Regions from separate parts of the Kluyvera sp. 142486 genome, predicted to be linked through region 2. Evidence: riboswitches for the same ligand, from Rfam matches in the RefSeq annotation. Region 2 holds a riboswitch; the other holds the start of a gene.
The links. A riboswitch is a leader RNA that binds a small molecule or an ion and turns the genes downstream of it on or off. The one in region 2 is predicted to bind thiamine pyrophosphate.

Region 1 (7,804 bases), on a different contig from region 2:
TTTCATCGACTGTTCCGGGCGCAGGTGGGTGAAACCGTTGCGGCGTTTACCCGACGTTTGCGCATGGAAAGAGCGGCGATGTGGTTGCTGACGTTCCCGCAGGCAGATATCACAGGGCTGGCGTTGCGTATCGGTTTTTCCAGCTCGCAGAATTTTGCCAAAGCGTTTCGTGCGCACTTCGCCGTGACGCCGGGAGAATTTCGTCGCCGTCACATTCCCGCAACAATGAGCAAGCCAGGAAACGTCGAGCCAAAAAAAAGTGCCTATTCTCTCGTTACCGCCCCCAACGTTGGCCTGCTGGCGGCGCAAATCATCCAGCTTCCGGCGCGGCGGGTCGCCTATATGCGGCGCTTTGGCCCTTATGGCAAAGAAACCTGTCAGCAGACGCATCAGGATCTGCTGGTCTCATTGCCTGTACGAACGCCGTCGCAGCCAGCGGGGACGATTTGTGTTTACTGGGATGCGCCAGAAATTACCTCGGCATCACGCTGCCGGACGGACGTGGCGGTTGAGATTGGCAGCACGGAAAAAACGGGCAGGGGGATTGCGGTGCAAACATTAGCGGGAGGAACCTACGCGGTCTGTAAATTTTCGGTATTTGAAGCGCAACTGGAGCCCGCATGGGAATGGGCATTTGCGTGGATAGCCTCCCGTGGATTTATTAAAAATGATAAACCCTGTTATGAATATTATTATGATGAAACGGATGTCTCACGAAATTATTATGTTTTTGATATTTGCATTCCATTGCAGACAGCATCAGAAGAATAACGCTTAGCCAAAATAATAAATGAGTTTATTCGCAACGCAACGGAGTTAAAAATGAAGTTCTCAAAGCTATTTCTGGTGTGCGCACTGGGCGCTACCTCTTTGTCTGCAATGGCGCAACAGGAAACCAAAACGCTAATTTACGGCGGCGTTATCTACAGCGCTGATGTGCGCAATCCTCATCCGCAGGCTATTGCGATTGAGGGAGATAGAATTATTGCGGTTGGTAATTATGATGATGTGCTCAAAGAGGCCGGAAAGGATGCAATACGCCTGGATTTGAACGGCAAATATCTGCTTCCTGGGCTTATCGATAGCCACGCCCATGTTGCCTACGCGGGGTTTCAAACGGTGACGCTCTCTTTCCCGGATGGCATGAAAGATGCCGCCGCGATTCAGAAATTTGTTGCCGATAATCAAAATAATAGCCAGCGTGACCTCAATGGCGTGCAGTTCTATAGCAACCTTAACTTAGATTACTGGAATAATATTCAGCTGCTCTCGTCAGTATTTAACGCCCCTGAGTATAAAAATATACCCGTGGTATTAGCAGGTTCGGATGCGCATACCGGTTGGGCTAATCAGGCGATGCTACGACAGGCTAATTTGACCGATGAGGGGCTGGGTAAAGCCGACCCAGGAGTTAAAGCCGGAACTGGATTAACCGCCGACGGAAAAATTAACGGATTTGTCGCGGAGGGCGCATGGGACTATGTGCTCAATGCTATTCCACCTGTTGATGATAATAAAATTGCTCAGGGCATTCTCGCGGGAACCAAAGAGATGAACAGCGTGGGAATCACTGCGTGGATGGACCCCATCAGCAACGTCCGCCCGCTGGCACCGGTGTTTAATGCCCATCCCGGCCTGCACGACGAAGGCTTACTGCCGGCCTACACCACGCTTGCTGCTGAAGGTAAGCTGAATGCCCACGTGACCGGTCTGGCGCTGGTGAATATCCACTCCACGCCAGCGGCAATTGATAACGTGGTGGCGCTGAGAGCGAAGTTTTCCCACACGCCGGATGTGCGCCTCGCAGGGATAAAGATTTTTCAGGATGGGGTGATCGAATATCCGGCTCAGACGGCAAAGCTCAGCGAGGCCTATCTTAATCGGCCGGGCTACAACGGCGATAACACCCTGGATAAAGCTCAATTCTGCCAACTCATTGCCAAAGCGGATGCGGCGCATCTGATTGCCCATTTCCATGCCATCGGTGACCGGGCCGTCTCTGAAGCGCTGGACGGCATTAGCTGCGCACGTCAACAAAACGGCGATAGCGGCGTCATGCACAGCATTACTCATCTGGAAGTGGTCAGCCCGCAAAGCCTGCCTCGCTTCCAGCAGTTGAACGTGGCGGCATCCATGCAGCTATTGTGGGCCGGTAAGGATGCAGCCTCGACCACGCTGATTGATGGTAAAGTGCCGGCGCCGTTGTTGAAAAACCTCTACCCGGCGGGGGAATTATACCGCCATCACGCGCTGATTGCCGGCGCCAGCGACTGGCCGGTTTCCAGCCCGAACCCGATGCTGGCGATTTACACGGCGGTGACGCGCTTGGGCGAGTTGGGAGAGCTGCCGCCTGCCCGCGAAAAAATGCATCGCGAGGCGATGTTGCAGGCTTACACCCTGAACGCTGCCAAAACGATCGGGCGGGATAAAGAGATTGGTTCAATTGAACCGGGGAAAAGCGCTGACTTTGTGTTGTTTGACCGTAATCTGGAAACGGTAAGTATCGATAAATTGCAGGGTGCCAAAGTGTTGTGGACCATGTTTGAAGGGAAACAGGTTTATCAGGCGCAATAAAATAAATAATTAACCACCGTTATTATATGGCCTTCGAAAGGCGGCTCTATATTAAAATATAGGCCGTCTTTACCCTCATAAAAAGCAACGTTACTACCTTACAAACGCTCAATTCAGCCCTGGCGGCATTATATCTCCGATACCTTAGTGCTTTTTTAGAATCGTCACGTGGCGTTTTCTGATTGTATAGTAAACTGCGGCTGTACTATATTTAACCTTTGCTATAGTGCTTATGGGCGACGGTTCTCAAGAGTAGTCGCACTCATTCCTATATTCAGGCCTGACTTTCTCTATGGAATCGAATTCTCACGCACCGTTGAGCAGTTTTATCGATCTCATGATGGACGCGGTTTTTGCCGTTGACGCCCACGCCAATATCGTTTTTGCCAGTGCGTCCTGCGAGCGTATTTTTGGCTATACGCCGAAAGAACTGATTGGCGGAAACATGTTCGAGATGATGTTGCCGGAAGACCGGGAATTAACCCGGAATTCGATAGTTGAGGTGATGTCGGGTAACCCACAATTTCATTTCGAAAACCGTTATGTCCACAAAAATGGGCAGGTGCTGAATATCATGTGGTCGGCGCGCTGGTCGCCGGCCGATCAATTACGTATCGGCGTGGCCCGCGATATCACCGAGCGTAAACGTTCAGAATTGCTGCAGTCGGTGCTTTATGCCATTTCTGAAGCGGCGCATACCGCAGAAGATCTGCTCAAGCTATTCCAGCGTATTCATGAGATAGTCGGTACGCTGCTACCGGCCGATAATTTTTCGGTGACGCTCTATGATGAAAAAACGTCCCAGTTGAGCTTTCCGTACCATATTGATGAGTTTCAGCAGACCCCCGAGCCGTTCACTCTGATCCCCGAGACGTTTTATGCGGAAGTTATCCATACCGGCCAGCCTCTGCTGCTCACGCCTGAGACGATGGCGGGGCGCATCGAGGAACTACGCAGCTCATTTGGCCCTAATCCATTCTGTTGGCTGGGTGTTCCGCTAAAGTCGCATAAAGGCACTATTGGCGTGTTGGTGCTGAAAAGCTATCCGGGCGGCGTGTGCTACAACGAACAGGATCAGGAACTGCTGCAGTTTGTGTCGACGCAAATAGCAACGGTGATTGAACGCCAGCAGATGCAGGCCCGATTGCAGCATATGGCACAGTATGATCAACTTACCGACCTGCCAAACCGCAGTCTGTTGTACGATCGCCTGAAAACAACGCTGGCGACGGTACGTCGCGAAGATGGGCAAGTGGCGCTGCTGTTTATCGATCTCGACAAATTTAAGCAGGTTAACGATACGCTGGGCCACGGCATGGGCGATCTTCTGCTGCAAGAGACCGCTGTACGTCTAAAGCGGTGTATACGTGAATCGGATACCGTCGCGCGCATCGGCGGCGATGAGTTTGTGGTGTTGATTCAGGGAGCGTTGTCGCCTGAATATGCGGCGCGGGTTGCTAAAAAAATTGATGACGCCTTCAACACGCCTTTCAGCCTGCAGGGCCATATGTTGACTATCGAACCCAGCATTGGGATTGCCTGTTATCCTGAGCATGGCAGAGATGAGCGCCAGCTTCTCGACTATGCCGACAAAGCGATGTATTTAGCGAAACAGGGGAAAACGCAGCGGTTTAATCATCATTAATCCATTGAAACCAATCTATTATGGATGTTCTTCATTGTACTTCGACTGGCATACCTCCGTGTATTAATCAACGAGGTGTCATCGCTGAAGTAACGGAATGGTTCATTGGCTAATTTATTTTGAAAACGGCATTGCCACGGAAAGAATAAATAATATTATTGGCATTGCGATCGTTGATGAAAAGACTAATGCCTTTGGCGATGATGTATTTGTTACTGTCATCTTTAATATATTTCATTTCACCATTTTCATTAATACTGTCGTAAGTGTATTTCTTAACCTCACCATAATTATTAACGTCGTTGAAAAACATAAAGTTCTTACAGATCGCCAGACTAATTAATTTGCCATCATAAGATGTCATGTAGACATCACAACCGTTGTTGATGGCTTTATTCAAGTCTTGTTTAACCTGGTTGGGGAGAAATCTTGCAGCAATACCGGGAGGTGTATTATCGGTTAAAAACTCTTTACCGTTGATAGAGAATTTATAATCGTTATCAGCATAGAAAGTGCTTCCACCCGGCTTGTTGAACTCTTCACCTGTATTATCTTTAATCGTACCATCGCTATATTGAGTGATGACAAGAGGAATCATCGCCCCTTTGCTATTAATAGCGCCGTAAGACAATGTCCAGGTTTTAACTGCGGTAGGAAGTACTACAGGGGCCTGCTTAGCTAAATTATCAATAACGGCCTCGCTCTCATCATTAGACTCGCTAGAATGATTTACAGGAACCGTAGCAGGCGCTGTGGTTGGTACAGGTCGATCTACATACACGGTTTTAGTGCCGCTGTTGCTCATCCCGATAAAGAATGCTACTACCCCCCCGATAGTCATCCAGGTCGCTAAATTTTTGAGGGTGTATTTTTTATAATGTAACTCCCTACGCAAGCGTACGATTTCGTTAGTCTGGTTACTCATCTGATCGTAAGCATTTTCTAATTCCGCTTTTACCTGATGTAATTCAGCAGAAGCTGAGCCAGAAGATGTCGCTATCTCTAACTCTGTCTTGAGTTGTTTAGCTCGTTGAAGGAGTTGATTATATTTTTCTACTAACTCGGTTTCACGTTGGCTAGAATTATGAGAGGGGGCCGCGCCTTCATAGATTTCAACATTAAATAGCTGTTCATAGGTTATACCTTCACCCTCCATTTTCTTTTTTGCCATACGGAAAGAGGTAGTCGCTTCTTCCATATTTGCATTCCTGAAAGCCAGGGCGAGCATTTTGGTAATTTTATTGATAGCACTTGCTGTAGCCATGATAAAACGTGGAACCCCCTCCATGTGTAGTCCTGCCATTAGAAGCAGAGTCACACAATGATTGTGTAATGGTTTCCCTTACAGGATAAGGTTGCTTGCTAGGGTATGAAGTATCTTAGGAAAGTTAATAGCTTTCTTCCAATCTTTTCCTATCACTTCGAAATAAAAACTTTCGTGTAGTTAAAAAAATTAAAAAGCCTCTAAAGAGGAAGATAAAAGTCTATAAATGTCATGCAAGTGCCTATTACATGATTACGCTATTCGAGATGTGATTAATCGAAATTTCTTGCGCCTCATCCATGCCCCCGGTTACACTAAGTAACTACAACTTTGTTGTTTATAAATTATTGTTTTATAACCAATTTGACTCGGGGTGCCCTTCCTTGTGAAGGCTGAGAAAAACCCGTACCACCTGATCTGGATAATGCCAGCGTAGGGAAGTCAGAGACCGTCTGGTCATTGCTTCTTCGCGTTTTGGCAGGAGCAAACCATGCAAGCCGACCTGCTAAGTCCCGCGCAATTTGCGCACACCGTACACCTTCTGCAGCAACATTCTCCCCTTGTTCACTGTATGACTAACGATGTCGTCCAGACCTTTACCGCCAACGTGCTGCTGGCGCTCGGCGCATCGCCAGCAATGGTTATTGATCCCGGTGAAGCCGCGCAGTTCTCGGCCATTGCCAGCGCATTATTGATTAACGTCGGCACCTTAACCCAGCCTCGTGCGCAGGCGATGCGGGCGGCGGTGGAGAGCGCGAACCGGGCGAGAACGCCGTGGGTGCTCGATCCAGTGGCGGTAGGCGCGTTGACGCTGCGCAGTGATTTCTGCCGCGAACTGGTGCAGATGAGCCCGGCGGCAATTCGTGGCAATGCCTCAGAAATAATGGCGCTGGCGGGCGAAAGCCAGGGTGGGCGCGGTGTGGATACCACAGATACCGCTGTGGCGGCGCTGCCGGCGGCGCAGAAACTGGCGCGCCAAAGCGGGGCGATTGTTGCGGTGACCGGCGAGGTTGATTATGTCACCGACGGTGAACGAACGCTGGCGGTGAACGGTGGTTCCCCATTGATGACTCGTGTGGTCGGCACCGGTTGCGCGCTCTCGGCCGTCGTGGCAGCGAGCTGTGCTTTACCTGGCGACCGCTTGCTGAACGTCGCGGGGGCCTGCGCGGTGATGAAGCGGGCGGGGCAGATTGCTGCGCAGGGACGAGGGCCGGGCAGCTTTGTTCCCGCGTTTCTCGATGCCTTGTACGTGATGCACGGGGAGGTCGCGGTATGAAACGTATTAATGCACTGACGATTGCCGGAACCGATCCTAGCGGCGGCGCGGGTATTCAGGCCGACCTGAAAACCTTCTCGGCGCTTGGCGCCTACGGCTGTTCTGTCATCACCGCGCTGGTGGCGCAGAACACCCGTGGCGTGCAGTCGGTTTATCGTATTGAACCTGACTTTGTCGCCGCGCAACTCGACTCCGTGTTCAGCGATGTGCGCATCGACACCACCAAAATTGGCATGCTGGCGGAGACGGATATCGTTGAGGCCGTGGCCGAGCGCCTGCAACGCTATCATATCCAGAACGTGGTGCTGGATACGGTGATGCTGGCTAAAAGCGGTGACCCGCTGCTTTCCCCATCCGCCGTTGAGACGCTGCGCCAGCGCCTGCTACCGCAGGTCTCTCTGATCACGCCAAACCTGCCGGAGGCCGCGGCGCTGCTTGATACGCCGCATGCTCGTAACGAGCGTGAAATGCTGGAGCAGGGACGAGCGCTGCGAGCGCTCGGCTGCGAAGCGGTGCTGATGAAAGGCGGCCATCTTGATGATGCTGAAAGCCCCGATTGGCTGTTTACCGCCGAGGGAGAAATGCGTTTCACCGCCCCGCGCGTGGTGACCAAAAATACCCACGGCACGGGCTGTACGCTGTCGGCGGCGCTGGCGGCATTGAGGCCGCGCCACGCAAGCTGGCAGGAGACGGTTCCTGTCGCCAAAGCCTGGCTGTCGCAGGCGCTGGCGCAGGCCGATACCTTACAGGTAGGCGAAGGTATTGGGCCGGTGCACCATTTCCACGAGTGGTGGTAACTGTCCGGCCAGCGTGCCAGTTGGTTGTGCTTAAAATCTGCTAAAAGTTGGACATTCCACACTCCCGGTACCAGGCTTATCCTGCTCAAAAGTGTTGAGCAGGATATCCAGCCGACATGATGTCGGCGCTTACGGGAGCATAGCTATGACTGATATTGCGCAGTTGCTTGGCAAAGACGCCGACAGCCTTTTACAGCATCGTTGTATGACCATTCCAGCCGACCAACTCTATCTGCCCGGCCACGACT
Region 2 (7,804 bases):
TGCCGTCGGCGGAGTCGGGTAGACCGACGGTATTGTTGAGTAGCAGAAAGAAGCCGGTCGCCAGTACGATACCCGGCATGGCGAGGATCAGCATACCGCTCAGCTCGATTGCCTGCCCGGCCAGCGGCTGGTTGCGGGCGCGCAGCTCGCGGCTGCTCCACAGCAGCATCATGGTTAGCGCCACGCAGATAACTCCGGCGGCAATGGCGATGCGTAACGAGGTGCCCAGCGCTTGCCAAAGTACCGGCTGGGTAAAGACCTGGAACATGGATGGGTTGATGCCGTCAACCACCACCGCCAGCAGCGGGGGCAGCAGCAGCAGCAGGGTGAGGAGAATCAACAGTGTGTCGGTTACCCGGCTGTGCCAGCGGTCATCCGGGTCGCGCCAGCCGTGAACGTGGCTGTTGCCGACGGCAATCGCCCGGCTTAATCGTTGGCTTAATAGCACCAGCATCAGACAACACCCCATCTGAATCAGCGCCAGCATCGCTGCGCGTGCCGGATCATAATCAAAATTCAGCGACTGGTAGATAGCCAGCTCGATGGTCGTCGCGGAAGGCCCGCCGCCGAGTGAAAGCACGGTGGCAAAGCTGGCGAAGCAGAGCATGAAAATCAGGGTGGCGATGGGCAGGATCTGCCGACGCATCCACGGCCACTCCACCAGACGGAAGAACGGGGAGCCGCGCATTCCCAGTTGAGCAGCAAGCTGGCGCTGCTCGCCGGGGATCTGCTCCAGCGCCTGTAATAGCAGACGGGTCGCCATTGGCATATTAAAGAAGACGTGCGCCAGCAAAATGCCCTGCAGGCCGTAGGGCGAGAAGCTCCACTGCCAGCCAAGCCAGGCAAAAAGCTGGGCCAGCCAGCCCTGGCGACCGTATACGCTCAGAATGCCGAAGACGGCGACCAGCACCGGGAGAATCAGCGTCATCGCGCACAACCGCAGCAGCAGCGTGCGGCCTGGGAAACGCCGTCGGTAAAGCGCCCGGGCAAGGAAAATCGCGGGGACGACCGACAGCAGCGCCGACAGGAACGCCTGCCAGAAGGAGAAACGCACCACGTGCCACAGATAGCTATCGCCGAGCAGCGTTGACCACGACGTTTCCGGCGCGTTTAGCCACAGCGCCAGAAACGCCGCCAGCGCGACGGCAACCATCAGCGTGGTTGCCGTCAGCCCTGGATACAGCCAGCGAGGGATTAGCGGCTGGCTGCGCGAAGCCATGCGTTAATCCAGTTTTGACGTTCGGAGGCCACCTGCTGCGGGGTGAATTCCAGCGCAGTTTGCGGTTTCACCAGGCCATTAAAGCCTTCTGGCAGCGTGACGTTGGTCACCGGATACATCCAGTTGCCGGTTGGAATGGTGTTCTGGAAGGCCGGAGAGACCATAAACTTCAGGAACTCGTCAGCCAGTTTCTGCTGTTTGCTGGCTGCGGTTTTCGCTGCCACTTCCACCTGCAGATAGTGGCCTTCGCTAAAGTTCGCCGCCGCGTAGTTGTCCTTCTTTTCGTCGATAATGTGGTACGCCGGAGAGGTGGTGTAGCTCAGCACCAGGTCGCTTTCCCCTTTCAGGAACAGACCGTAGGCTTCACTCCAGCCTTTGGTGACGGTGACCGTTTTCGCCGCCAGTTTCTGCCAGGCTTCCGGGGCTTTGTCACCGTAGAGTTTTTGCATCCACAGCAGCAGGCCAAGGCCCGGCGTGCTGGTGCGTGGGTCTTCATAAATTACGCGCCATTTCTGGTCGCTCTCAACCAGTTCCTTCAGGCTTTTCGGCGGGTTCTTCAGCTTGTTTTTATCGTAGACGAAGGCGAAGTAACCGTAGTCGAACGGCACGAAGGTGTCGTTGTTCCAGCCGCCCGGTACGGTAACGGCGGTGGCGGGAACGTTGCTTTTAGCAAACAGCTTGGTGTCGGTTGCTGCCTGCAGCAGGTTGTTATCCAGCCCCAGCACCACGTCGGCTTTGCTGTTTTTGCCTTCCATGCGCAGACGGTTGAGCAGCGAAACGCCGTCTTCCAGCGCCACGTACTTCAGCTCGCAATTGCAGTCGGCTTCAAACGCTTTTTTCACCGCCGGGCCAGGGCCCCAGTCGGCGGCAAAGGAATCATAGGTGTAGACAGTCAGTACAGGTTTGGCGAGGGCCGGAGCGGCAACCAGCACCAGCAGGGGGAGTAATTTTTTGAGCACTTTGCACCTTTATAAAATGGTGGCAAAGGATTTTGAGTTAGCCTCAAATCCCTTCGCCGGGATTATCCGGATCAGGTTCGACGGGTATTTTCTCAGCTCGCGCACTCGGCGCAGCACCCCGTTGAGAACGGCACATTGTAATGATTACGTGAATAAATCAAAAGCCTTAAGGATCCGGCGGTGCAAACCAGGCCGATTTAAAGTCGAACCAGCCCAGGGTGTTCATGCGAACGCCGCGCATACTGCGCTGGCCTTGTAGCATCAGCCAGTGGTGGATCAGCGGTACAATGGACTGATTTGCCAGCAGACTTTGGCACCAGTCGGGCAGTGAAAGTTCTCCTATGCGCCAGCGCTGCGCGTCCTGCTCCCAGTCGATGGGAATACAGTGGCGGATCAGCGGCACTTCATAAAGGTAGGCAAAGATCGAGAAGTCGAGCGGTAGCGTAAAGTTGGCGCTGTTCAGCCAAATATCGCTGACCACTTCCCCGCGATGCCACTCGTCGTAATCCACTTCCTGAATAACCAGTTTGACCTGATGGGCCGCCAGCAGCGCTTCCATGATCTGACCGATCGTCCGGTGTTCAACGTGATCGCGGTAGTAGGTGAGGGTGACCGACTCAAGACCTGCCGGTTTCTCGCAGGCGTGGCTGCGGGCATGGTGCCATCGGGGCAGCAGGCCGTAGGCCGGGAACCAGTGGCTCTGGTGCTGCTCGCCCGCGTGATACAGCAGGTTGTTCGGGTGGAAAATGTGGCTCAGCCACTGACGTACCGCCGGGTTGTTGCCGCGTGAACTGCGCGCGTCAAACAGCAGATAGTAGCAGCCCTCTTCGAGGCGGCTTTCCACCGCTTTTTCGCTCTGGGTGGTACCCTGAAGCGTCAGGCCGCCGTTCGGCTCGTCGCTGATTTCCGGCAGCACCCAAACGTTCACCTCGTCAATCAGCGCCCGGAAACCGAAATAGTCATCAAACGCATGAATCTTCAGCTGGTTTTGATTGTTGCGGGCGACGGCATACGGCCCGGTACCCACCGGCATGCGCGAGAAATCGCTGAGCGATTGCCACTCACGCGGCAGAATCATCGCTGATACCTGGCCCAGCAGCCATGGCAGCCAGCGGTCGGGCTCGCTCAGATGGACATCGAGCGTCCAGGCGGTAGGGGAATGAATGCGCGTGATGTTGGAAAAGAGCGACAGCGTCATGCTGCGATGCAGTGAACTGATAACGTCGTCCATCTCCAGTTCGCGGCCGTGATGAAAATGAATGCCGGGACGCAAGTAAAAACGCCAGTGTAATGGGGATATGGCCTGCCAATGATGCGCAATATCCGCTTCTAGTTCCCCATTTACCTCATTTACCCGGGTCAGCGCGCTGAAGATTTGCCGCGCAATATGGGTTTCCGAGCGCCGGAGCGCTGTTCCCGGCAGCAAATTACGCATAGGACGGTAGTAAAGCACCCGCAGAATATGTCGCCCCTGACGGAAGCTGCGGCCCAGATGTGACACCAGCATCTGACGCACCGCAGCCTTGTCACCGACCAGTTGCACCAGTTGATCGATCCTATCCTGCTCAAGCAGGTCTTCCGCGCGCTGCTGCTGAAGCGCCAGCCCGGTATAGAGGAAAGTCAGCTTAGAGCGCTTACCGCGCCCGGCTTCCGCCTCCCAGGTCAACCATCCGCGCGCCTCCATGGTGTTTAACAGCGTGCGCATATGGCGGCGGGAGCAGCTCAGCAGCTCGGCCAGTGCGTTGAGCGTGGTTTCCTGTGATTTTCCCTCACAGCACTGCCACAAACGGATGAACTGCTGCTGTAATCGACCTGAAGGCATAAAAGGGGAACTCCTGATAAAAACTCAGCAATTTATTAATCCCTATATTAAGCCAATAATTGATTTCGATGAAGCGAAGGGGAAATGAGGAGGTCACCATGTATCAGTTCTACCGGCGTTATTTCTCTGCCACCAAAAATGTTTCCTGGCTGGCCCGTCAGGCGACTGCACAGCGGCTTGAAGTGCTGAACTATCTGATGCAGTGGGAAGTTACGAACCCGACCTCTGAGTATTAATTCGCCTAATCATGTGTGACTGAGTATTTGCCAGCAGGTATCATCTGCTGGCTTTTTTTTATTCTTTTGCGAAAGGATTTCTGATGCTCTGGTTAATGACGATGGGACGACGTCTCAACGGTGTGTATGCCGCCTTTATGCTGGTGGCATTTATGATGGGGATAGCGGGCGCTTTGCAGGCACCGACGCTGAGCCTGTTTCTTAGTCGTGAGGTCGGGGCACAGCCGTTTTGGGTAGGGCTGTTCTACACCGTCAACGCCATCGCCGGGATAGTCGTCAGCCTCGGGCTGGCAAAACGATCCGATAACCGGGGCGATCGCCGTAAGCTGATCATGTTCTGCTGCCTGATGGCGGTGGGTAACGCGCTGCTCTTCGCCTTCAACCGCCACTACCTGACGCTGATTACCTGCGGTGTGCTGCTGGCCTCGATCGCCAACGCCGCTATGCCGCAGCTGTTCGCGCTGGCGCGCGAATATGCCGATAGCTCGGCGCGCGAAGTGGTGATGTTCAGTTCGGTAATGCGTGCGCAACTGTCGCTGGCGTGGGTGATTGGCCCGCCGCTGGCCTTTATGCTGGCGCTCAACTATGGCTTTACCGCCATGTTTTCCATTGCTGCCGCCATTTTCGTCATCAGCCTGGCGCTGATCGCCCTGACGCTACCGTCGGTGGCGAGGGTCGAACAGCCCACCGACGTGGTACAGAACCAGATTAGCGGCTGGAAAGATAGCAACGTGCGGATGCTGTTTATCGCTTCCACGCTGATGTGGACCTGCAACACCATGTATATCATCGACATGCCGTTGTGGATCAGCAGCGATCTCGGCCTGCCGGATAGCCTGGCGGGGATCCTGATGGGCACGGCGGCGGGGCTGGAAATTCCGGCGATGATCCTCGCGGGTTACTATGTGAAGCGCTTTGGTAAGCGGCGGATGATGGTAACGGCGGTGGCCGCCGGAGTGCTGTTCTACGTCGGATTGATTTTCTTCCACAGCCACACATCGCTGCTGGTGCTCCAGCTGTTCAACGCGGTGTTTATCGGTATTGTCGCCGGGATTGGTATGCTGTGGTTCCAGGACCTGATGCCGGGTCGTGCGGGGGCCGCAACCACGCTGTTTACCAACAGCATTTCAACCGGGGTGATTCTGGCGGGGATTATTCAGGGTGCGCTGGCGCAGAGCTTTGGCCACTTCTCGGTGTACTGGGTGATTGCTGGGATTTCAGTGGTGACGCTGGTGATGACCGGGCGGGTGAAGGACGTTTAGTGTGGTGCAGTCCCGGCGTCGATGCGCTCGGCCGGGCTACGCCGGATGGCGGCGTAAACGCCTTATCCGGCCTACAATTGGCACGCGTTTGTAGCCCGGACAGGGCGCGAACGCGCCGCCTCCGGGGAGGCAGCGATGTGACGGGTTACTGCATAAACGCCGGCTGCTTGTTTTCGTAAGCAGAAATAGCGTCTTCATGCTGCAGCGTCAGGCCAATACTATCCAGCCCGTTCAGCATGCAGTGGCGACGGAAGTCGTCAATTTTAAAGCTGTAGGATTTCTCCCCCGCCTTCACCACCTGTGCTTCCAGATCCACTTCAAACGTAATGCCCGGGTTGGCTTTCACCAATTCAAACATTTCGTCGACCTGCGCATCGCTCAGGGTGACCGGCAGCAGCTGGTTGTTAAAGCTGTTGCCGTAAAAGATATCGGCGAAGCTTGGGGCAATCACCACTTTAAAACCGTAGTCGGTCAACGCCCACGGTGCGTGTTCGCGTGACGAACCGCAGCCGAAGTTTTCGCGCGCCAGCAAAATGGAAGCGCCTTTGAACTCAGGGAAGTTCAGTACGAACTCTGGGTTCGGCTGCTCGCCTTTGTCGTCGAGGAAGCGCCAGTCGTTAAACAGGTGCGCGCCAAAGCCGGTGCGGGTCACTTTCTGCAAAAACTGCTTTGGAATGATGGCATCGGTATCGACGTTCGCGGCATCCAGCGGCACCACCAGTCCCGTATGTTGGGTAAATTTCTCAGCCATGATGGTGTTTCCTTATTTCAAGCTACGAATGTCGGCGAAATGGCCGGTTACCGCGGCCGCTGCGGCCATTGCCGGGCTGACCAGATGGGTACGGCCACCGCGGCCCTGACGGCCTTCAAAGTTACGGTTGCTGGTAGAGGCGCAGCGCTCACCCGGGTTCAGGCGGTCGTTGTTCATTGCCAGACACATGGAGCAGCCCGGCAGACGCCATTCAAAGCCCGCTTCGATAAAGATCTTATCCAGACCTTCCGCTTCCGCCTGCGCTTTCACCGGGCCGGAGCCAGGCACAACCAGAGCCTGTACGCCTGGGGCGACTTTACGGCCTTTAGCTATTTCCGCTGCCGCGCGTAAATCTTCAATACGCGAGTTGGTGCAGGAGCCGATAAACACTTTATCAATAGCAACGTCGGTCAGCGGAATGCCTGGCTTCAGGCCCATATAGGCCAGTGCTTTCTCGGCGCTGGCGCGTTCTACCGGATCGTTAAAGGAGGCAGGGTCCGGAATATTGTCATTCACGGAGATAACTTGGCCTGGGTTGGTGCCCCAGGTCACCTGCGGCGCAATTTCTTCCGCTTGCAGGGTGACCACGCTGTCGAAAGTGGCGCCATCGTCGGTTTTCAGGGTCTGCCAGTAGGCGACCGCCTCGTCAAAATCTTTGCCTTTCGGCGCATGCAAACGGCCTTCCACGTAGTTGAAGGTGGTCTGGTCCGGTGCTACCAGGCCCGCTTTCGCACCCAGTTCGATAGCCATGTTGCACAGCGTCATACGGCCTTCCATGCTCAGGTCACGGATGGCCTGACCGCAGAATTCGACCACGTGCCCGGTGCCGCCAGCGCTGCCGGTTTTGCCGATAATTGCCAGCACGATATCTTTCGCGGTGATGCCCGGCGCGGCTTTGCCGTTCACTTCAATCTTCATGGTTTTGGCGCGACCCTGCTTCAGGGTCTGGGTTGCCAGCACGTGTTCCACTTCGGAGGTGCCGATACCAAACGCCAGTGCGCCGAATGCGCCGTGCGTTGCAGTATGGGAGTCACCGCAGACGATGGTCATGCCCGGCAGGGTAACGCCCTGTTCTGGCCCCATCACGTGCACGATGCCCTGATATGGGTGGTTCAGGTCATACAGCTCAACGCCGAACTCGTTGCAGTTCTTAATCAGCTCCTGCATCTGTATGCGCGCCATCTCGCCGGAAGCGTTGATGTCTTTGGTCTGGGTAGAGACGTTGTGATCCATGGTGGCGAAGGTTTTACCCGGCTGACGCACCGGACGGTTGTGCGCACGCAGACCATCAAACGCCTGCGGTGACGTGACTTCGTGCACCAGGTGGCGGTCGATATACAGCAGCGGCGTTTCGTTTGGCGCTTCATAAACCACGTGAGCATCAAACAACTTTTCGTATAAGGTCTTCGCCATGATTACACCCCTTCGGCAACATAGCGGGCGATGATGTCGCCCATTTCATCGGTACTGACTGCCGCGGCGCCGCGAGCTAAATCACTGGTCCGTACGCCTTCTTCCAGCGCGCGGTTAATGGCATTTTCAATGGCGGTGGCCG

Region 1: it holds a riboswitch for thiamine pyrophosphate, as region 2 does, so the genes downstream of both, thiM (hydroxyethylthiazole kinase) here and thiB (thiamine ABC transporter substrate binding subunit) in region 2, are expected to answer to the same signal.

Annotation. Positions count from the first base shown of each region.
Region 1 is NZ_JBKHUI010000005.1:74,256-82,059, reverse strand. It holds gene ACLGE8_RS07675 (GyrI-like domain-containing protein) at 1-771, shown strand, start outside; gene ACLGE8_RS07670 (amidohydrolase) at 823-2,574, shown strand; gene ACLGE8_RS07665 (diguanylate cyclase domain-containing protein) at 2,867-4,219, shown strand; gene ACLGE8_RS07660 (hypothetical protein) at 4,329-5,507, opposite strand; TPP riboswitch at 5,843-5,939, shown strand; gene thiM (hydroxyethylthiazole kinase) at 5,974-6,759, shown strand; gene thiD (bifunctional hydroxymethylpyrimidine kinase/phosphomethylpyrimidine kinase) at 6,756-7,556, shown strand; gene fbaB (class I fructose-bisphosphate aldolase) at 7,702-7,804, shown strand, end outside.
Region 2 is NZ_JBKHUI010000009.1:138,255-146,058, reverse strand. It holds gene thiP (thiamine/thiamine pyrophosphate ABC transporter permease ThiP) at 1-1,219, opposite strand, end outside; gene thiB (thiamine ABC transporter substrate binding subunit) at 1,195-2,178, opposite strand; TPP riboswitch at 2,209-2,309, opposite strand; gene sgrR (HTH-type transcriptional regulator SgrR) at 2,345-4,000, opposite strand; gene sgrT (glucose uptake inhibitor SgrT) at 4,099-4,236, shown strand; gene ACLGE8_RS12035 (sugar efflux transporter) at 4,320-5,498, shown strand; gene leuD (3-isopropylmalate dehydratase small subunit) at 5,644-6,249, opposite strand; gene leuC (3-isopropylmalate dehydratase large subunit) at 6,262-7,662, opposite strand; gene leuB (3-isopropylmalate dehydrogenase) at 7,665-7,804, opposite strand, start outside.